DNA from 3 places in the Pseudarthrobacter sp. RHLT3-21 genome. Region 2 is predicted to be linked to each of the others. Evidence: riboswitches for the same ligand, from Rfam matches in the RefSeq annotation. Region 2 holds a riboswitch; each other region holds the start of a gene.
What was found. A riboswitch is a leader RNA that binds a small molecule or an ion and turns the genes downstream of it on or off. The one in region 2 is predicted to bind S-adenosylmethionine.

Region 1 (6,773 bases), on a different contig from region 2:
GGCGGCCGTCCAGCTCGCGGCGGATCCGTTCGCCGGCCGCCGTGGCCTGCGCCAGGCCCTGGGGAGTCAGCGGAATCCGGTAGTCCGGGACCCTGTTGTAGATGGACGTATCGACGTTGGCCGCGGACTGGCCGTGCCGGATCATAAAGATTTTCCCTGGCGCGCTCATAAGCCCCAAGCATAGGTGCCCCCGCAACGGACGCTCTCTCACTTTTGGTGAGTTTTTGGCGGACGCTCTCTCACTTTTGGTGAGCCCCGGCGAGCTGGCCACCCTAATCAGCGAAGAACCAGAAACTACAGGCAAGATGGAACCATGTTGGTTCCCTCCCGCCGTAGGCTGCGGATCGAAGTCTGGATTGTGCTGGGCCTTTCCTTGGGGCAGTCCGCCGTCTACTCGGTGGTGCAGCTGCTGGACAAGATGACCCGGGCCCCACTGGCCGAAGGCACGTCCACGCTGAACCGGTCACAGAGCCCGCGCGAATACTTCGACCTGACGTACCAGCTGCTGGACATCGTTTTTGCCCTTGTGCCCGTGCTGCTGGTCATCTACTTCCTCACGGACCAGCGGCAGTCCGGCGCTGGCGTGAGCAGCCACGGCAGTTCGGCATTCCGGAAGCTGGGCTTCAACTTCGCCAGGCCGGGCCGCGATCTGCTGCAGGGCTTTGGCCTCGCGGCGCTGATCGGAATTCCTTCACTGGGTCTTTATGCCGCGGGACGTGCCCTGGGGATCACCACCGCCATCATCCCCAGCGCACTCGACTCGTACTGGTGGACCGTTCCCGTCCTGATCCTGTCCGCGCTGCGGCACGCCGTGGTGGAGGAGGTCATCGTGGTGGGCTATCTCCTGGACCGCTTCGGCAAGTTCGGCTGGAGCATGCCCCTGGCCATCTTCACGAGCTCGATGCTCCGCGGCAGCTACCACCTGTACCAAGGCTTCGGGCCGTTCATCGGCAACGCAGTGATGGGTGTGGTGTTCGCCTGGCTTTACACCAGGACCAAACGGGTTATGCCGCTGGTCATCGCGCATGCGCTGCTGGACTTCGTGGCCTTCGTTGGCTTCAGCCTCTTTGGCCGGGCTGTGGGCCTGGGGTAGGTCAGCCGTGGTTCCCGTGCGTCACAGGCGCAGTGAAGCAGGCCCGGCCTTAAAGGGATTCGGCCGCCATCGGTGGGTGGCATCATTGGCACCCGCTGATGGCGGCCGAAGCTATTGAACGTGCAATCAGATGGTGACTGCGCCCGTAGCGGTTTCGAAGGTCACGGACAGGATGCCAGGGGTTCCATGCGGAGCCACCCAGTCAACGGCCACATCCTCCAGCGGCTTCTCGACGGGTTCACCCAGCCATTCCGTCACGCGTGCGGCGGAACCGGCTATGGTCAGGCAGCTCATCTTGACGTTGCTCTCATAGGCGTTGGACGGGTGCAGGGCGGGGTCGCCCTCCCACTTGAGCATGTACGGGACCTGCGGGTCCGCGATCAGGCCCAGGATGCCGATCTGCTTCCAGACCAGCTCACGGCCGTCCGGGAACTTGCGGTTGCCGTTCACGGCAGCACGGCCCAGGCGGTCTTCGAACGGAGCGAGGTCGTCCACTTCGACGCACCAGCCCATCCAGCCGCCGCCGGCCTCGGACCGCGCCCGGACAGCCTGCCCGAAGGGAGCCTTGTCCGATGCCGGGTGGTTCAGGACCTCCACAACTTCCAGGTATTTGTGGCCGGCGAGGGGAATAATCATGTTCCGGGTTCCAAACCGGGGGTGCACTCCACCCTTCACGGCTTCAACGCCGAGGGCGGACGAAATACGTTCGGTGGTGGCAACGAGGCCATCTTGTTCACAGGCGTAAGAGACGTGATCCATGCGCATGCCATCATCTTGGCACTTTGTGATCCGGCTCTCAGCTAAGGGTAGCCTTACCGGATTCCTGTTGCGTCACGAGTGGACATTCCGCCCTGAATGTAGGAGAAGAAGCCGCCGACTGACCACGTTCGTCACAATCCTGTTCCCGTCCGGGAAGTCTTCCTACACTGAACGCAACCGAGCAGTGCCACACCACGTCAAGGAGCATTGAATGTCGAACGGATGGTCTTTCGAAACCCGCCAGATCCACGCTGGCCAGGAACCGGACAGCGCCACCGGCGCCCGGGCGCTCCCCATTTACCAGACGACGTCGTTCGTCTTCCCGAGCGCTGAAAGCGCCGCCAACCGGTTTGCCCTCGCAGAGCTCGCGCCGATCTACACCCGCATCGGCAACCCCACGCAGGACGCTGTTGAACAGCGGATTGCCAGCCTGGAGGGCGGACTCGCTGCGCTGCTGCTGAGTTCGGGACAGGCCGCTGAAACCTTTGCCATCCTGAACATTGCCGAGGCCGGTGACCACGTCGTAGCCAGCCCCAGCCTGTACGGCGGGACGTATAACCTCCTGGCGCACACCCTCAAGAAGTTCGGCATCTCCGTCACGTTTGTGGCTGACCCGGACAACCTGGACCATTGGCGCGATGCTGTCCAGCCCAATACCAAGCTCTTCTTCGCCGAAGTGGTCTCCAACCCCCGCCAGGACGTGCTGGACATCGAGGGTGTGTCCCGGACCGCCCACGACGCCGGCGTGCCCCTCGTTGTGGATAACACCCTCTCCACGCCGTACCTCATCCGCCCGCTCGAATGGGGCGCGGACATTGTGGTCCACTCCGCCACCAAGTATCTCGGCGGGCACGGATCTGCCATTGCCGGGGTGATTGTGGACTCGGGTAACTTCGACTTCGGCGCGGACCCGGAACGGTTCCCGGGCTTCAACACCCCGGACCCCACCTACAACGGGCTGGTCTACGCCCGTGACCTTGGGGCCGGCGGAGCCCTCGGCGCCAACCTGTCCTACATCCTCAAGGCCCGCGTCCAGCTGCTGCGCGACCTCGGCTCGGCAGTGTCACCCTTCAACGCCTTCCTCATCGCCCAGGGCCTGGAGACGCTGAGCCTGCGGGTGGAACGGCACGTGGCCAATGCCGTCAACGTCGCGGAGTGGCTTGAGGCAAGGGACGACGTCGAATCCGTCGCCTATGCCGGGCTGCCCTCCAGCCCGTGGTACGAGCGCGGCCGCAAATACGGCCCCAAAGGCACCGGTGCGGTGGTCGCGTTCAACCTGGCCGGCGGCGCAGAGGCCGGGAAGCGCTTCGTGGATGCCCTGGAGCTGCACTCCCATGTGGCCAACATCGGGGACGTCCGTTCACTGGTGATCCACCCGGCATCAACCACGCACAGCCAGCTCTCGCCCGAGCAGCAGGCCATCGCCGGGGTCACTCCGGGACTGGTCCGCCTGTCCGTGGGCATCGAACACATCGATGACATCCTCGCCGACCTTGAAGCCGGCTTCCGGGCGGCCAAGGGCGCGGCGGAGCCTAACAAAGACGCGGCAGGCCAGGGGAAGTAAGGCCCCCGCAAAGTCACAACCAGTCACACGCTTAGCAATGGACCGGGGCTGTTCGTACACTCGAAGCAGGTCATGAGTGCCAGCGACAGCCCCGGCTTGCTGGCCGGCAACCCTCTTTCGCGGCGGGGTGCCCCGGGTGAGGACCTGGCCTGCCGGTCAATTGACGGTGGGCAAGCGCGTAGAAAAGGTCCTTGCCATGACGATTACGATTTCCCGAACTGCAGCCCCCGGTAACGGTGTGGTCCGTTACGCCAGCATTGGTGGCCTCGAGCTCGAGGCCGGCGGGTACCTCCCGGATGTCACCCTCGGCTATGAAACGTGGGGCACCCTCAACGCGGACGGCTCCAACGCCGTCCTGATTGAGCATGCCCTGACCGGCAGCACGCACGTGACACGGGGCGATAGTGACGAGCCCGGCTGGTGGGAACAGCTGGCCGGACCCGGGGCGCCGGTGGACACGGACCGGTTCTTTGTGGTCTCCATCAACATTGTGGGCGGCTGCTACGGCTCCACCGGGCCGTCCTCGGTTGCCCCGGACGGCACGCCGTGGGGGTCCCGTTTTCCTCTGGTGACACTGCGGGATACAACAGCGGCTGAGGCCAGGCTGGCTGACCAGCTGGGCATCCCGAGCTGGTATGCCGTGCTGGGCGGCTCCATGGGCGGCGCACGGGCCCTGGAATGGGCGGTCACCTACCCGGAACGTGTACAGCGTTGCGCCGTCATCTCGATCGGTGCCGCCAGCACGGCCGAACAGATCGCGTTCGCCCAGGCGCAGACGCTCGCCATCCGCCAGGACACCAATTTCAACGACGGCGACTACTACGGCGGTCCGCTGCCGGAGGACGGCCTGGCCCTGGCCCGGCGCATTGCGCACATCACCTACCGCTCCGCAGAGGAATTCGATGGCCGCTTCGGCCGGTCGGCCCAGCACCCGGAATCGCCGTTCCAGGCGGCGGCGCTGGGGGAGCGGGGCCGCTACCAGGTGGAAAGCTACCTGGACCACCAGGGCCAAAAACTGGTGCGGCGCTTTGATGCCAACAGCTACATCGCCATCACCGACGCCCTGATGAGCCACGATGTCTGCCGCGGGCGGGGCTCGCTGAATGAGGCCTTGGGCCGTGCCACCGCCAGGTTCTTCGTGGCCGCCGTGGATAGTGACCGGCTGTACTTCCCGTCGCAGTCCCGTGAGCTGGCTGACGCGCTCCCGGGCGACGTGGACGTCCACGTTATTGCGGCTCCGATCGGCCACGACGGTTTCCTGACCGAGATCGGCCAGCTCGGCGCCCAGCTCCGGCGGCATCTCGCCGACTGAGCCGGACAGGGCCGGGACAGAGCCGGAACCCAGCCCGGATAGAGCCGGACAGGGCACATGTGCATAAATGCAGATAGGTTCTGCGCTTTTCGTCGTTGAGCATGACCCGTCGCCAGTCCATACTCGTGGGACCCGGCGCGTCGTGGTGAACGTCATGCATGGCCGCCAACGTCTGGTCCCCAGTGGTGTCGATGGAGACGCCGAAGGAGTTCACGCATGAGCACGGATAACTCCGCCGCAAGGCGAGCAGTGGAAACCGATGTCAAGACCTCAGGCCTGAAAAAAGTCGTCACGGCTTCCATGGCCGGCACCGTGGTTGAGTGGTACGAGTTTTTTCTCTACGCCTCCGCAGCCACCCTGGTCTTTGGCAAAATGTTCTTCCCCAATTCCGGAACGGAACTGGATGGCATCATTGCAGCGTTTGTCACGTATGCGGTGGGATTCGTCGCCAGACCCATCGGCGGGATTGTCTTCGGACACTTCGGTGACAAGTTCGGCCGGAAGCAGCTCCTGCAGCTGAGCATCATCCTGGTGGGCGTCTCCACTTTCCTGATGGGCTGCCTGCCCAGCTTCGCGCAGATCGGCTACTGGGCGCCGGCGTTGCTCGTGCTCCTGCGCTTCGTGCAGGGCTTCGCTGTCGGCGGTGAATGGGGAGGCGCGGTTCTTCTCGTGGCCGAACACAGCCCGAACAAGTCGCGCGGATTCTGGTCAAGCTGGCCACAGTCTGCCGTCCCGATGGGCAACCTCCTTGCCACGGGCGTGTTGTTCACCTTGTCCTCCACCCTCTCTTCCGCTGACTTCCTCGGCTGGGGCTGGCGGGTGGCGTTCTGGCTCTCTGCCGTGATCGTGGTGATCGGCTACTACATCCGCACCAAGGTCCAGGACGCACCGATATTCCTGGAGGCGCGTAAGGAAGTCACTGTCGAGAAGAAGGGCTACGGCGTCGGGGAAGTCTTCCGCCGCTACCCCCGGGGCGTCTTTACGGCCATGGGCCTGCGGTTCGCGGAGAACATCCTCTATTACCTCGTGGTCACGTTCTCCATCACCTACCTCAAAGTTGTGGTCGAGACGGACACCTCCCGGATCCTGCTGCTCCTGCTGGTGGCGCACTTCATCCACTTATGCGCTGTCCCGCTCGTCGGCAAGATGTCCGATGCTTTTGGCCGCCGGCCTGTGTACATCGCCGGTGCGGTCCTCGGTGGAACCTGGGGCTTCTTCGCTTTCCCGATGATGGACACCGCCAACGACCTCGTCATCCTGGCCGCGATCACCATCGGCCTGCTTTTTCACGCACTGATGTACGCGGGACAGCCGTCAATCATGGCGGAGATGTTCCCCACCCGGATGCGGTATTCGGGCGTTTCGCTCGGCTACCAGGTGACGTCGATTGTGGCAGGTTCGCTGGCACCGATCATCGCCAGCTCGCTCCTGGCCAGCTTCGGATCCTCCACTCCGGTGGCTCTCTACCTGCTGGCTGCCTGCATCGTGACAGCGGTCTCCGTGTTCTTCCTTAAGGAAACCCGCGGCATCTCATTGCACGACGTCGACGCCGCTGACGCCCAGGGCACCGCCGATCTCCTGGCGGCCGCCAGGAAGTAGGCCCGCCAGGACGCGGCAACACCAGCGCATAGCTGCTGCCCGGACCCGCGCATGCAGGTCCGGGCAGCAGCACGCCAGCCCCTTTACCCCGAAGGTCAGGAACTTCCATGCGAGCAGCAGTTCTTTACTCCACCGTCCCGCCCGGCACCAGCTACACCGACGCAAAGCCCCTGGTGGTGCAGGAGCTGGACCGTCCCGAACCCCGTGCCGGTGAACTGGGCGTCACCATCAAGTACTCCAGCCTCTGCCACTCCGACCTGTCCGTCGTGGACGGCTCCCGCGTCCGGCCCCTCCCCATGGCACTGGGGCATGAGGCAGTAGGCCGCGTCGACGCCGTGGGCGAGGGCGTTAAGGACATCAAAGCGGGGGACCACGTGGTGCTTGTTTTTGTGCCGAGCTGTGGGAAGTGCCGGGCCTGCTCCGCCGGCCGGCCCGCGCTCTGCCAC
Region 2 (6,773 bases):
GATGGTTTTGACCGGCTTTTTGTGCAGCTGCTGGTGTGGTGACTTGTCCGGCATGGCGTGCTCCTTACAACGGGGGACAGGCTGCGTCCCACTTCGTAAAATACGCCTGTTCAGCCCCGAATGTAATGCCCCGAATCAGTCCGGAACTGCAACGTCCGCGATGCCCACAAAACGGGTCCCGACGCCGTCGAACTCACTCCTGATAAGGCCCGCACGCAGCGACGGAACCTCATCCGGGGCATGGTGCCCGCACACCACATACGTGAATTCCGGCCACCATTTCTTGGGCCGGGCCGCTTCCTCATAGCCGCAGACGGCGCATTCCAGGTGCACCCAGACCGGACGCTTGCCGGTCCTGTTGGCCCGCGACTGGGTCAGCCATGCCGGCGGGTTATCCAGGATGTCGCCCAGCTCCGCCTCGGTCATTCGTTTGGGGATGCCATGGCGCTGGGCCATTTCCATCGGTACATCAAGGGCAATTGCCGCGTCACGTCTGCTAATCATCAGAGTCAACGATACGGGACCGGGCCAAACCCGAAAGAGCGTCCTACGACGCCAGTGCGATGCCCACAGCCGCAGCGGCAAATCCCGCGGCGAGGTTGGCTCCGATGTTCAGGGCTGCCGCCCCGAAGCGCGACTCACTCAGGAGCCGCACCGTGGCGGTGGTCCAGGAGCTGAACGTGGTGAGGCCGCCGGCAAGGCCGGTGGCGACGGCGGTCTGCCACTCGGGACCAAGGCCGAGCCGTCCGGTGATGCCGATGGAGAGCCCGATGATCAAGCACCCCGTGACGTTGACTGTCAGCGTGGCCCACGGCCAGTGCCGCGGCGTACCGCTGGCGCTGACAGTGGCACGGAGCCCGTCACGGTGTGCGAACCAGCTGTCGACGGCGAAGCGCAGCAGGGCGCCTGCCATGCCGCACACTCCCACCAGGACCGCGGCCATCATGACGCTGCCTCCAGCCGGTCGGTGAGCAGCCGCCCGGTCCGCCAGCCACCGGCCGCGGCGCCCAGACCCAGCAGCAGGGACAACCCCAGGTAGGCAATCCACACGGGATGTTCGCCGGCCGTGGCCAGCTGGTCAAGAGAGAAAATTACGGCTGAGAACGTGGTGAACGAGCCCAGAAGGCCTGGCCCGAGGCCGGCGCGGAGCCAGAATGCTGTATGCGGCCGGGCCATCCAGACCGTGGTGAGGGCGGCCAGCACAAAACTTCCGACGACGTTGATTCCCAGCGTGGTCCAAGGCATTGCCCCCGCGGTTTCCGGAAACGCGAGTCCCAGGCCATACCGCAGTTCCGTTCCGGCCAGGCCCCCTGCCGCAACGGCCAGCCAGGCCCCCCAGCGCGGCACGTGGGCGTTGCTCATTCAGCTGTCGCTGAGGGTGCAGCCGGTGTGGGGGTGGACGCTGTGGACCCAGAGCGCAGCGGTGACTTCATCCGCGAGATCGTAGTCCCGCTTCCGGCCCCCGTTGTTGATCCGCACCATCAGCGCGCCGCCGAACGGCTTGCGGCCCACTACCTCCACCTCGGCATCGAGATCGATTTCCTCGGCGGAAAGATACCGCAGCAGATCCGGATTCTCGTCGCTGATCCGGGTGATCCTGCCGGTGTGCCCGGGATCGAGTCCGCCGAGGAGATGGGCCTCCGGCAGCAGCACCGTGCCGTCCGCGGCGGGGATCGGGTCACCGTGCGGATCACGTTGCGGGTTGCCGAGTTTCGCCGCCATGCGCTCAATAAACGTGTCCGACACCGCGTGCTCCAGCAGTTCGGCTTCGTCATGGACTTCGTCCCAGCTGTAGCCGAGCTCCTGCACGAGGTAGGTCTCAATGAGCCGGTGCCGGCGCACCATGGACAATGCCAGCCGGACCCCGGAGTCCGTCAGGGTGATGGCGCTGTATGGCTTGTGGTCCACCAGGCCCTGGTCCTTGAGTTTTCGGACCATCTCCGAGACCGAGGAATTGGCCACCCCCAGGCGCTGCGCGAGCTGGGAAGACGTGATCGGTTTGTCCTGCCACTCCGTGAAGCCGTAGATGACCTTGACGTAGTCCTCGATCGAGGAGGAGGGCGCGCTGGTCTTCACGCCTCCAAGCCTACCCGGTGGTCCGCGCCCGTCACGCCTTCGTGGCCCGCCACGTCAGCGTCAGGTACGGCAGGCTGATGTCCTCTTCCACGGCGTGCCCCAGAAGCTCGTGCAGGTACCAGTCCAGGTTGGCCAGGACCTTGCTGCGGGTGGCTTCGCCGGCGCGCAGGTAGTAGCTGCGGGACTTCGTCAGTTCCATGATGTCCGCCGTACTGAGGCTGTCTTCCCACCGCGTCACATGGCTTTCGAGGCCTTCAAACTCCGGCCCGACCACCGGGCGGAACCCGGGCTTGTAGACGTCGCCCGCGTGCATGATGCGGGACAACCGGTGGACCCACGGAACGGACGTGTCCAGCTGGTTCCAGATCAGCCCCAGGGTTCCGCCGGGCCGCAGGATCCGCGCCAGCTCGGTGCTCGCCGGCAGCGGATCGCACCAATGCCAGGCCTGCGCAACGCTCACGACGTCGAACGAGGAGTCCGCGAGGCCGGTGGCCTCTGCGGTCCCTTGGGTCGCTGCGGCCGCCGGGTAGTGGGCCTGCAGCTGTCCAAGCATGTCCTGCGACGGGTCCACGGCGGAAACCGCCAGCGCGCGTTCAAGCAGCAGGGCGGTGAACTTGCCGGTCCCGGCACCCACGTCCGCAGCGTCCCTGGCCCCGGCAGGGATCAGCCAGTCCGCTGATTCGGCAGGGTAGCCAGGCCGTACACGCTGGTAATGTTCGCCGCCGTCCTGGAAACTCTGTCCGAGTTCCATGCGGCGTCCGTGCTCAAGCCTGGGGCCACCCCGTGCCACGTGCGGCCTCCTTCAACTGTGCCCGTCGGTATCCTTCGAATTTACCGTATGCGCCGCCGCCGGGTGGGCAGCCGCCAGGTGAGGAACGGGTCAGTCAGTCGTCGGTCAGTCGTCAAGGCACGGGGCGGCGCCGGCGGTGCCCGGCGTGTTGGGCGCCCAGTGCGGGTACGTGCGGGTGTCGTTGGCCGGAACCCAGCGGCCCGCGTCCACCACGTAGTCCCAGCCCAGGCCGCTCCGGCGCAGCTGTTCCAGGCCTGCAAGGAGCCGCTGGGCGTCCTCCAACCGGGAGCCCACACCGAAGCTGGCCCGCAGCGAACCGGAGGGGAGGCCGAGGCGCTTGAGCAGCGGGTGCGCGCAGAAGCGGCCATCCCGCAGGCCAACGCCGTGCTCGGCAGACAGGTAGGCAGCCACCAGCCCGGCGTCATACCCTGCCACGGAGAAGTTCACCACGCCGATGGTGCCGGTCTCGGCGTCCGTGTCCGAGAAGATCTGGTGCACGGTGACGCCGTCGATCTTCCCGAGCCCGTCTACCAGGAATGACCTGATAGCTGCCTCATGGGCATGCCAGCGGTCCTGGTCCAGGGACGCGATGACCTGGGTGGCGCGGGCCAAGGTGGCCGCGCCCAGGACGTTGGGGGAGCCGCCCTCATGCCGGGCCGGACCGGTGGCCCAGCTGACGCCGTCGAGCTTTGCCTCGCGAACGGCGCCGCCGCCGGCCAGGTGGGGAGTTCCGGCGTCGAGCCAGTCGGCGCGGCCCACCAGGACCCCGGAGCCGAAGGGTGCGTAGAGCTTGTGGCCGGAGAAGGCGAGGTAGTCGACGTCGTCGGCGCTGATACTGATGCGCCGGTGCGGCGCGAGCTGCGCGGCGTCCACCACGATCCGCGCGCCGTACTCATGGGCCAGTGCGGCCAAGGCCCTGATCGGGAGGATCTCGCCGGTGACGTTGGACGCCCCCGTGACGGCGAGCAGGCTGACGTTGCCCTGCTCAAGTTCGGCGCGGAGGACCTCGATGGTACCTGCGATTGTGTCCGCGGCGACGACGCTCCGGTGCGGGCCCCCCTGCCAGGGCAGGAGGTTGGCGTGGTGTTCGATGTCCAGGTAGAGGACATCGCCATTCGGCCGCCCGTCCGTCGCTGGCAGGCAACCCGCCAGCAGGTTCAATGAGTCGGTGGTGTTCCGCGTGAAGATGACGGAGTCGTCCGGGCGCCCGCCCACAAAGTCGCGCACGATGTCCCGGGCGTTCTCGTAGACGGAGGTGCTGATCTGCGACGCGTAGCCGGCGCCGCGGTGGACGCTTGCGTAGAACGGCAGGATCTCGTTGAGATAGGCGGACACCACGGAGAGGGCGGGAGCGGATGCGCCGTAGTCCAGGTTTGCATAGCGGACATGACCGCCCTGGATCAGCGGGGCCTGGATTTCCGCGCCGGTGACGGCGGAAAGGGGGCGCCCGGCGATGGCGGCGGCATCGCTGAACAGCGAAGCGGCGTTGGCGGGGGCGGCATTGTTGGGAGAAACAGTGTTGGGGGAGACTGTGGCAGTAGTCACGGAGACCTCACTCTTAAAGGACTCCCGGTACCGGGAATCCGCGCTTGCCGTGTCCGTTCCGGACCGGCCTGGTCGTCACCCGGGGCACCCCACCGCGAATGGAGGGTTGCCGGCCAGCAAACCGGGGTTTAGCGCTGGCACTCGTGACCTGTTAAGAGCGTAGAACATGGGCCGCGGCAAGAAGGAAGCCCGGCCCAATGTTAAGGGCTTTGTTACGCGAGTTTGAGGAATGGCACATTTGTCGAAGATACGACGGCGGGCGCCCCACTTGAGGAGGCGCCCGCCGTCGATAATTCGGTAGAAGTGCCTACAGAAGATCGTCCAGGTCCGGGTTCAGCCGCTTAAGGACCTCTGAGTGCAGGATGGAGTTCGTGGCCAGGGCGTTGCCGCCGAACGGTCCGTCCTGGCCCTCCAGGGAGGTGAACCGGCCGCCGGCTTCCACCACGATGGGCACCAGGGCAGCCATGTCGTACAGGTTCAGTTCCGGCTCGCAGGCGATGTCCACGGAACCTTCGGCCACCATGCAGTAGGACCAGAAATCGCCGTAGGCGCGCGTCCGCCACACGTCCTCGGTCAGGCCCAGGAACTCATCCAGGTTGCCGCGTTCCTTCCAGCCGCCCAGGCTGGAGTAGGACAACGAGGCATCCGAAAGTTTAGCGACGTTCGAGACCCGGAGCCGGGTTGCGGCGGCGAGGGACTTGCCCATGTACGCGCCGGAACCCTTGGCGGCCCACCAGCGCTTGCCCAGTGCCGGCGCGCTGACCACTCCCACCACGGGTTCGCCTTCGTCCACGAGGGCGATCAGTGTGGCCCAAACGGGGACACCGCGGACAAAGTTCTTGGTGCCGTCGATGGGATCAATGATCCAGCGGCGGGAGCCGTGGCCGGAGCTGCCGAATTCCTCGCCCAGCACGGCGTCCCGGGGACGCGAGCGGGAGAGCTGGCCCCGGATGGCTTCCTCTGCGGACTTGTCCGCGTCCGTGACCGGCGTCAGGTCCGGCTTGGTCTCGATGTGGAGGTCCAGTGCTTTGAAGCGGCTCATGGTCTGGTCATCCACGGAATCGGCCAGCACATGGGCAAGGCGCAGGTCATCGTTGTAGCTCGAAGCGGGTTGGATCATGGTTCCAAACTACCGTCTCAGGGCCGCGGGGTTGGGGACGTCGGCGTTCCGCCGCTAGCCGATGCTGCCCAGTTCCTTGGTTTCCTGGCCCACCAGTCGGGGATCAGTACCCAGCAGCCGCCGCAGCGACGCGAGCCGGGACGGGCCGGTGGGGCCCGCGTGGCCGGCCGTCACCCAGGCATCCACTCCGCAGTTGACGGCCGCGGTGTTGTGCTTGCAGCCACGCTCGCAGGCATCCGTGCCCGGCTCCAGGTCCGGGAAGGAGCGCAGGATCCGGTCCGGGTCCACATGGGCCAGGCCAAACGAGCGGATGCCGGGAGTATCGATGATCCAGCTTCCGGCGGGAGCTCCGGTCAGTTTCAGGGCAAGGGCCGACGACGACGTGTGGCGGCCGCGACCGGTCACCGCGTTCACGCCACCGGTAGCCCGTTCGGCCCCCGTGAGCGCGTTGACCATGGTGGATTTGCCCACGCCGGAATGCCCCAGCATCACCGAGACCTTGCCCTCAAGGTATGCGCGGAGCTGCGAAACTGCATCACTGTCCAAACGGGCCGAGAGGCCGTCATCGGAGCGGGCATCGATACCGGAGGCCTCGGAGTCCGACGTGCGGCTGATGATCACCGGGAAGTCCAGGTGTTCGTAGTTGGACAACAGTTCCGCGGGATCCTTGACATCTGCCTTGGTGACGAGCAGCAGCGGCTCAATGCCGGCGTCGTAAGCGGCCACCAGGGCGCGGTCAATGAAGCCGGTGCGCGGCTCCGGGTTCGCGGCGGCCACCACCACCACCAGCTGATCGGCGTTGGCAACCACCGCACGTTCGATCGGATCCGTGTCATCGGCGCTGCGGCGCAGCAGGGTCCTGCGGTCCTGGATCCGGACCAGGCGGGCCAGGGTGTCGGGCTCCCCGGAGACATCGCCTACAAGGGAGACGAAGTCGCCGGCCACCACGGGGGAGCGGCGCAGTTCGCGGGCCCGCGCGGCGATAATGATCCGCTCGTCGCCCGAGTCCTCACCGACGACGGCGGTGTACCGGCCGCGGTCCACGGTGATGATGCGGCCCGTGACGGCGTCGTCGTGGCTGGGGCGGTCCTTCGTGCGCGGCCGGGAGCCCTTTTTGCTGGGTCGGATCCGGACATCGGACTCGTCCCAGGAATCAGTGCTGCGTGCCACCAGTGGGACCTTCCGTGGCGTCATTGGCGGGCGCACCCTGGGCCAGCATGTCGGCCCACATCTGCGGGAATT
Region 3 (6,773 bases), on a different contig from region 2:
TTGAGAAGGATGTCGCCCTGCTGCAGGGCCGGGATATTGGCGACCACGGCGATGAGGACGACGTGGATAACAAAGACGTAGAGCGTGGCCCGGCCCAGCGGGATGAGGAACCATCCGAGGGCACGCTCGGCAGGCTTCCAGTAGGCCGTGAGGAACGCATAGGCCGCTACCACCAGGACCAGGACGTTCAGCAGCCGTCCCGGCGCCAGGTACGTGCGGGCAAAGAAGGAGTCGTACATGGTCCGGTACAGGGAATCCGGGATGACGGCCAGCCGGAGGTCAAACCCGTTGGCAAGGTAGGGGTTGCCCCACGACAGGAACGCGAAAACCATGGCAGCCCCGCAGCAGGCTGCCACCGCCCAAGTGTGCGCCGAGAGCCACACGACGATTTTCCGCCGGTGGAAACCAGCCACCAGGCCGATCACAAAAAGCACCTGCCACACCAGCAGCGGAAACGAATCCTCGAACTGCGAAGGCAGCAGCCGGGTCCGGGTTGCTGTGCCCACTGCGTAGACGCCCAGGGTTGCCGCCAGCACCCACAGAGTCCAGCCGCGGTTCAGGGCGGCGAGGATCAGCGGGCTGACCAGCAGCAGGACAACGTACAGGCCCATCACATTGAACTGCCACGGCCCGAACTGCAGGAGCAGGATGGCCGGAAGGACCTGGGGCGGTACGGGGAACTGAAAGAGCGATTCCATGCCGGCATACAGGTTGTAGGTCCGGCCGGCCGCAGCATGGCCAGCCCCACCTGTTCCCTGGTCGGTGTAGGTGGTGAGGGGATCCGTCTGGAAGATGGGTAACAGGGAAACCAGGAAAATGCCCACCAGTACCACTAAAGCGGTGACATAGAGCTTGCCCGCCCGCCGCGACGTCAGGTCCACCACCGTGCCGAAGTCGTCCTTGACCCGCGGCCCGTAGACCATACCCACCACCAGACCGGAGAACAGCACAAACAGCTCCGCGCCCGAGACGAAACCCACCGTTTCCTGGGTCAGGAGCTGGAAGAGGGACGTCAGGCCCAGATGGTTCACCACCACAAACACGATGGCTGCCCCGCGCAGCAGGTCCACGCGGGAATCCCGGTTTGACGGGTCGTTGTAACCCCAGGCAGCCACGGCCGTCACCCTCCGCGGGACCTGCCACAGGGCGATGAGGAGGATGAGCAGGGCCGCGCCCACGCTCCAGGCGGCCGCGCCGGTCAGGGTGTTGGCCTGGGCGTACTCCTGGCCGGAGACGATTTCAGTGACCGGACCCGTGACGAGGCCGGACGCGTTCAACCGGGCACGTGCGGCTGCAGACAAATCGGCGTTTCCCGTGATGGTCCAGTCGATGCTGGCCACGCCGGTGTCCCGGGTGCTGGTCCGTTCGTCCCAGACCACGGCAGCGGTCTTGCCGAACCGCCCGGACGTCGCCGCTTCGAGCGTCTGATCCCACCAGGCCCGTTTGATGTCGGCCTCCGCGGCGCCGCCGGCAGCGGGGCTGTAGAAGGCTGCGGTCTGCAGGAGGAACGGCTTGTCCCGTTGCTCCACGTACGTGGCGTAGAAGTCCTCGTTGCCGGCTCCGGTCAGCATCCCAGCCAGTTCCCCGGGGGCAGCCACGGTATTGACGGCGGCCGTACCGGCGGTGTCGTCATGGTAGGCGGACAGCCCCACCCATTCCACGGCATCGTCCCCGGGATAGTAGGGCGCATAGGCCCCGTCGGTGCCGTCCCAGGTGCCGTCGCCGTTGGTGTCCAACAGGGCAAAGCCGTCGCTGCCGGCAGCGGGGGCATTGCGGTTCCGGCCAAAGGGGTAGTCCCGCCCAAGGTAGGGTTCCCACACCATCACGGTGCCGGCGTCGTTCGTTTCCTTAAACTCCGCAGCCACTGCCCTAAAGGCGGACCGGTAGGCTGCCGGCTGTTGCCCCCAGTCAAGCCAGCTCCCGTTCATGTCCGGGGCGAAGCGGACCAGCACCTGGCCCCGGAAGCCCACCAAAATCCTGGTGATCTCGGCGGCAAAAGACCGGGCCGCGGCGTCATCAATCTGCTCCAGCGGAACTGTGGGTTTGACGGTGAGCATGGCATGGGAGCCCAAGGCCGCAGCTTGGTCCAGGAACTGCCGGATAGCGGTGGATTCCGAGGACCGGAAGGGGATGGAAATGTCATGACCCAACAGGGCCGGCGTCGCTCCCAGCCGCTCGGCAAAGCTGGCCGCCGAATCCTCGCCCCATTCAAGGACCGCGCCCAGCAGCGGCTTTTCCGGCTCCGGAGCTGTGCTGGCGGCGCGGGCGGTACCGGCGGTAAGTCCCATCGCCAGCACAGCCAGCAGGACGGCGAGCAGGAGCACGGCGGCGGCCCGCAGCCGGGTCCGCCCGGCAGAGCCGGCATGGCTGGCATTGTGGGTCGGTGCAGTGGCTGTTGGCATACTGGTGTAATCCCCCAAGAACGGCTGCTTCAAAGACGGTGGCCGGTGCCTCTGCCAACTCTATCTGCCTCAGCCTTTGGTCCGGATCAGCCCTGCTTAGTCTCAGGTCCAAGCACCACCAGCGGCGCCACCCGTTCCGCACACGAAACCCGGACCAGTTCCGGCGGCCCGTGCGCCACCCTGTTGTTCACTCCGGTATCGTCGCACCAGTCCAAGCCATATGGGTAGGCGGAAACAGCGACATTCCCGGCCGCCCACCCGGCCGGAACCGTGAATACAAAAGTGAACGCGCCGTCGTCGGACATGGGAGCCAGTTCCTCCAGCAACGCGATGCCGGCCGCGTCCGTGACCGTCACTTGGACCCGTGAGTCGGCGCCGTAGCGGGCATCGCAGGTGGCGTCTGGGGCACTGACGGTGACCTGGTCGCCGGGTTTCGCGGCGGCAGGCGAGACGGAAAACTCAGGTGGCATGCAGGGCGGCGGCGCGAAAATGTTCCGGCAGCTTGTCGCCCCCACCAGTACCGGCATGGCACACAGCCCCACGGCCAAAACGCGCGCCCAGGCGCCCGTCAGCGAAGGCCCCCGAATTTTCCCATGACCCGATTGTCCCGTCAGCGCCGGGGTTACGGAAGCACGGCGGGGTTACGGAAGCACGCGTTGGTTACGGAAGATGACGACGGCGGCGGTGCGGCGGGGCGGGGCGAGTGTTACGTTTTTGGGGAGTAATGAGAACCGGCGCCAAGCCCTGACTGGCCGGTCGGCAACCCTCCCTTTCGCGGCGGGGTGCCTCAGGTGAATACTCGGCATATCGACCCACTCGAGCTGCAAGCGTGAAAGAAGGAGTTCCGTCGTGTCTGACGCACCCGCCCCTGAAGAGAAACTGTCGTACCGGCTTGTCACCGGGCCGGATGACAGGTCTTTCTGTGAACGGATTTCCACTGCCCTGGCCGAAGGGTATGTCCTGCACGGCAGCCCGGCCGCAACGTTCAACGGAGGCGTTGTGATTGTTGCGCAGGCACTCATCCTCCCGTCGGCCATCGCCACCGCTGACGCCGCCGTCGCCTCCGCCGTGGAAGACCTCGATTTCGACGGCGAGGGCCACGCGTGAGCTACGCCGGCGACCTCACGCCACAGGAGGCTTGGGCCAAACTCGAGCAGGGCGCCATTCTGGTGGACGTCCGCACCGAAGGCGAATGGGCCCACATCGGTATCCCTGACACCAAGGCCACCGAAAACGATCCCCTGTTCATCCCGTGGACGTTCCCCGGCGGCATCCCCAACCCGGATTTCCTTAGCGACCTGACGCAGCAGGCGCCGGAGGACGACGGCACGGAACTGGTATTCCTCTGCCGCTCGGGCCAGCGCTCTGCAGCCGCCGCCATCGCCGCGACGCAGGCCGGTTTCACCTCCTACAACGTCCTGGAGGGTTTCGAGGGCGAGCCGGACCGCTACGGCGAGCGCACTGTCAACGGCTGGAAAAACCGCGGCCTGCCCACCAACCTGGGAATAGCCAAGTGACCTTCAACGAAGACGCCGCCGGCTGGAGCGCCGAGACGCAGGCGGTCCGCGGAGGGCTGGACCGCACCAACTTCCAGGAAACCACCGAGCCGGTCTTCCTGAACTCGGGCTTCGTCTACGAGTCCGCTGCCGCCGCCGAGCGTGCCTTCACCGGCGAGGACGAACGCTTCGTTTACTCCCGGTACGGCAACCCGTCCGTGGCCACTTTCCAGGAACGCCTCCGCCTGCTCGAAGGCACCGAGGCGTGCTTTGCGACGGCGTCGGGCATGTCAGCGGTCTTCACCGCCCTGGGTGCCCTGCTGGCTGCCGGGGACCGGGTGGTTGCCGCGCGCTCACTGTTCGGCTCCTGCTTTGTGATCCTGAACGAGATCCTGCCGCGCTGGGGCGTGGAAACCGTGTTTGTTGACGGCCCGGACCTCGAGCAGTGGGCTGCTGCACTGTCGGAGCCCACCACCGCAGTGTTCTTCGAATCGCCGTCCAACCCGATGCAGGAAATCGTGGACATCGCCGCGGTCAGCGAGCTGGCGCACGCCGCCGGGGCCACCGTCGTCGTCGACAATGTCTTTGCCACTCCGCTGCTGCAGCGCTGCGGCCAGCTGGGCGCGGACGTGATTGTGTACTCCGGCACCAAGCACATCGACGGCCAGGGACGCGTCCTGGGCGGCGCCATCCTGGGCACCAAGGAGTTCATTGACGGTCCGGTCAAGCAACTCATGCGGCACACCGGCCCGGCGCTCTCCGCGTTCAACGCCTGGGTGCTCACCAAGGGCCTGGAGACCATGGCGCTGCGTGTGAACCATTCCTCCGCCTCTGCGCTGCGGCTGGCCCAATGGCTTGAACAGCAGCCGGCCGTCAGCTGGGTCAAGTACCCGCTGCTCAAGTCACACCCTCAGTACCAGCTCGCCGCCAAGCAGATGAAGGCCGGCGGCACCGTCCTCACACTGGAACTTGCGACGACGGCTGACCGCTCGGGCAAGGACGCCGCCTTTGCGCTGTTGGACGCCTTGCGGATCATCGACATCTCCAACAACCTGGGCGACGCCAAGTCCCTCATCACGCATCCGGCCACCACCACGCACCGCGCCATGGGTCCCGAGGGCCGCGCCGCCATCGGGCTCAGCGACGGTGTGGTGCGGCTGTCGGTGGGCCTGGAGGACGTGGAGGACCTCATCGGTGACCTGGAACAGGCGCTCAAGCGGATCTAGCCTCCTGCCACGATACGCACAGTGATTTCGACGAGTCCGACACCACCGCATTGATGAAAGCCAGGCGGGAACACGTTGACGGCTCGTGTGTACAAGCGTAGCTTCGGGGCCATACGCACCTTGTCCTCCGACAGTGCGGCCGCTCAGACAAGAAGAGTCAGCCATGGGCAGGAACCATCCGTATCGTCATGCCGGCGCGGTCGTCGTCGCAGGAACGCTTGTCTGGGGAATCGGTATTTCCCCAGTGCCGCGTGTCTACACGACGACGGATCCTGCAGCACGATTGGACATGCTGCAGCGCTCCCGACGGATCTGGGTCACGGGGCAGTTCCTGACCGCAGCCGGCACTGCAGCCGTGCCCTTCGGCTTCGCGGCGTTCGCGCAGGCGCTTCGGCCCGGCCTCTCGAAAAAGCTGCCGGCGGCTGCCGCGACGGCCTTGCTCGTCGGCGCGCCCTTGTTCATTGCCACGGTCGCAGGCCGCGCCTCAGACCTCGAGCGGTTCGCTTACCGGCGCGGCCCTGCCTGGCCGTTTCTGGTCTTCTCCAGTCTCCATGTTGCTGCGCTGGGCGCGCTCGGAACTGCCCTGCTTCGCACGCCCGTGAATCGGTGGGTGGGGGTGACCGCCGCCGCAAGCGCCCCCGTATTCGGTGCGATTCTTATGGCCAAGAAGGACATACCGCCCTTCGTGTTCTATCTGGTGGAGCAGGCCGTCGGCATTTACCTGTGCTTCCACAAAGAATCAATTGACCTGTCCGGAGGTCCGGAGCAGATCTAGGCGCCGCTTCAGTTCGCGGCAGTTGATCTCGCGCGCACTCGCGCACTGCCGTGAAGTGCCATCTCGGCGAGGTGCGTCAGGACTGGCGCACCCGCAGCAGCACCGGCACAGCTTTCGGTCCGGCATCGCTGTCGGGGTCAGCGTCGGCGTCGGTGTCCGCACCGTCAGCACCGCCAGACCCGCGCATGGTGGTCCGCACGGCGTGCGCGACGACGGCACCCAGCCCGCCGTCGTCGCACCCTGTTTCCTCCATTGCCGCATCCCGCACCTGGCGCTGCAGCTCCGAGCCGGTCCCCTGCGCCAGGATGTCCCGGACGCCGTTCCGGACCAGGTCCAGCTCCTCCTGTTCGGCCAGCACGGGCTCAAGGTAATCCACCAGCGCTTCCACAACTTCCTCCGCCGGTGCCGGCCGGAAGCTGCCGAAGTCCAGTAGGTGGCCGCGCAGCCCGCAGTTGCTGGCCTGCCAGGCGGCCATGCGCAACAGGACCGTGGGAACGGGAGCGGGTTCCACGCCTTCCCGCCACTCCCGGCTGGCCGATTCCACCAAGGCCCGGACCAGCACGCCAATCAGTGCCGCATCCTCGGCCCGCAGACAGACATCGGCCACGCGGACTTCGACGGTGGGGTGGTTCCGGGACAGGCGCGCATCGAAGTAGATCATGCCCTCGTCCAGCAGCACCCCGCTGTCCAGCAGCCGTGTCACCACCCGCCGGTACGTGGACAGGGTGGTGAAAATAGCGGACGGACCCGACGTCGGCCAGCGGTTCCATGCCTGCGTCCGGTAGCTCTCGAACCCGGTTTCAACGCCGTTCCAGAATGGGGAGTTTGCGCTGATGGCCGTGAGAACTGCCAGCTTGTCCCGGATCCTGTCCAG

Region 1: it holds a riboswitch for S-adenosylmethionine, as region 2 does, so the genes downstream of both, metX (homoserine O-acetyltransferase MetX) here and AC50YA_RS00985 (aminotransferase class V-fold PLP-dependent enzyme) in region 2, are expected to answer to the same signal.
Region 3: it holds a riboswitch for S-adenosylmethionine, as region 2 does, so the genes downstream of both, AC50YA_RS12680 (DUF1737 domain-containing protein) here and AC50YA_RS00985 (aminotransferase class V-fold PLP-dependent enzyme) in region 2, are expected to answer to the same signal.

Annotation. Positions count from the first base shown of each region.
Region 1 covers NZ_JBWZCI010000020.1:3,949-10,721, forward strand. The annotation lists gene AC50YA_RS17495 (histidine phosphatase family protein) at 1-169, opposite strand, end outside; gene AC50YA_RS17500 (CPBP family intramembrane glutamic endopeptidase) at 314-1,093, shown strand; gene AC50YA_RS17505 (VOC family protein) at 1,220-1,858, opposite strand; gene AC50YA_RS17510 (bifunctional o-acetylhomoserine/o-acetylserine sulfhydrylase) at 2,064-3,416, shown strand; SAM riboswitch class IV at 3,485-3,599, shown strand; gene metX (homoserine O-acetyltransferase MetX) at 3,613-4,728, shown strand; gene AC50YA_RS17520 (MFS transporter) at 4,945-6,327, shown strand; gene AC50YA_RS17525 (zinc-dependent alcohol dehydrogenase family protein) at 6,435-6,773, shown strand, end outside.
Region 2 covers NZ_JBWZCI010000001.1:211,085-217,857, forward strand. The annotation lists gene AC50YA_RS00955 (hypothetical protein) at 1-54, opposite strand, end outside; gene AC50YA_RS00960 (hypothetical protein) at 136-504, opposite strand; gene AC50YA_RS00965 (fluoride efflux transporter FluC) at 548-946, opposite strand; gene AC50YA_RS00970 (fluoride efflux transporter FluC) at 943-1,362, opposite strand; gene AC50YA_RS00975 (metal-dependent transcriptional regulator) at 1,363-2,076, opposite strand; gene AC50YA_RS00980 (class I SAM-dependent methyltransferase) at 2,108-2,866, opposite strand; gene AC50YA_RS00985 (aminotransferase class V-fold PLP-dependent enzyme) at 2,972-4,411, opposite strand; SAM riboswitch class IV at 4,447-4,560, opposite strand; gene hisN (histidinol-phosphatase) at 4,719-5,531, opposite strand; gene rsgA (ribosome small subunit-dependent GTPase A) at 5,586-6,701, opposite strand; gene aroA (3-phosphoshikimate 1-carboxyvinyltransferase) at 6,685-6,773, opposite strand, start outside.
Region 3 covers NZ_JBWZCI010000010.1:41,803-48,575, reverse strand. The annotation lists gene opgC (OpgC domain-containing protein) at 1-2,402, opposite strand, end outside; gene AC50YA_RS12685 (hypothetical protein) at 2,489-2,872, opposite strand; SAM riboswitch class IV at 3,123-3,238, shown strand; gene AC50YA_RS12680 (DUF1737 domain-containing protein) at 3,252-3,509, shown strand; gene AC50YA_RS12675 (rhodanese-like domain-containing protein) at 3,506-3,919, shown strand; gene AC50YA_RS12670 (O-succinylhomoserine sulfhydrylase) at 3,916-5,124, shown strand; gene AC50YA_RS12665 (hypothetical protein) at 5,288-5,899, shown strand; gene AC50YA_RS12660 (glutamate--cysteine ligase 2) at 5,976-6,773, opposite strand, start outside.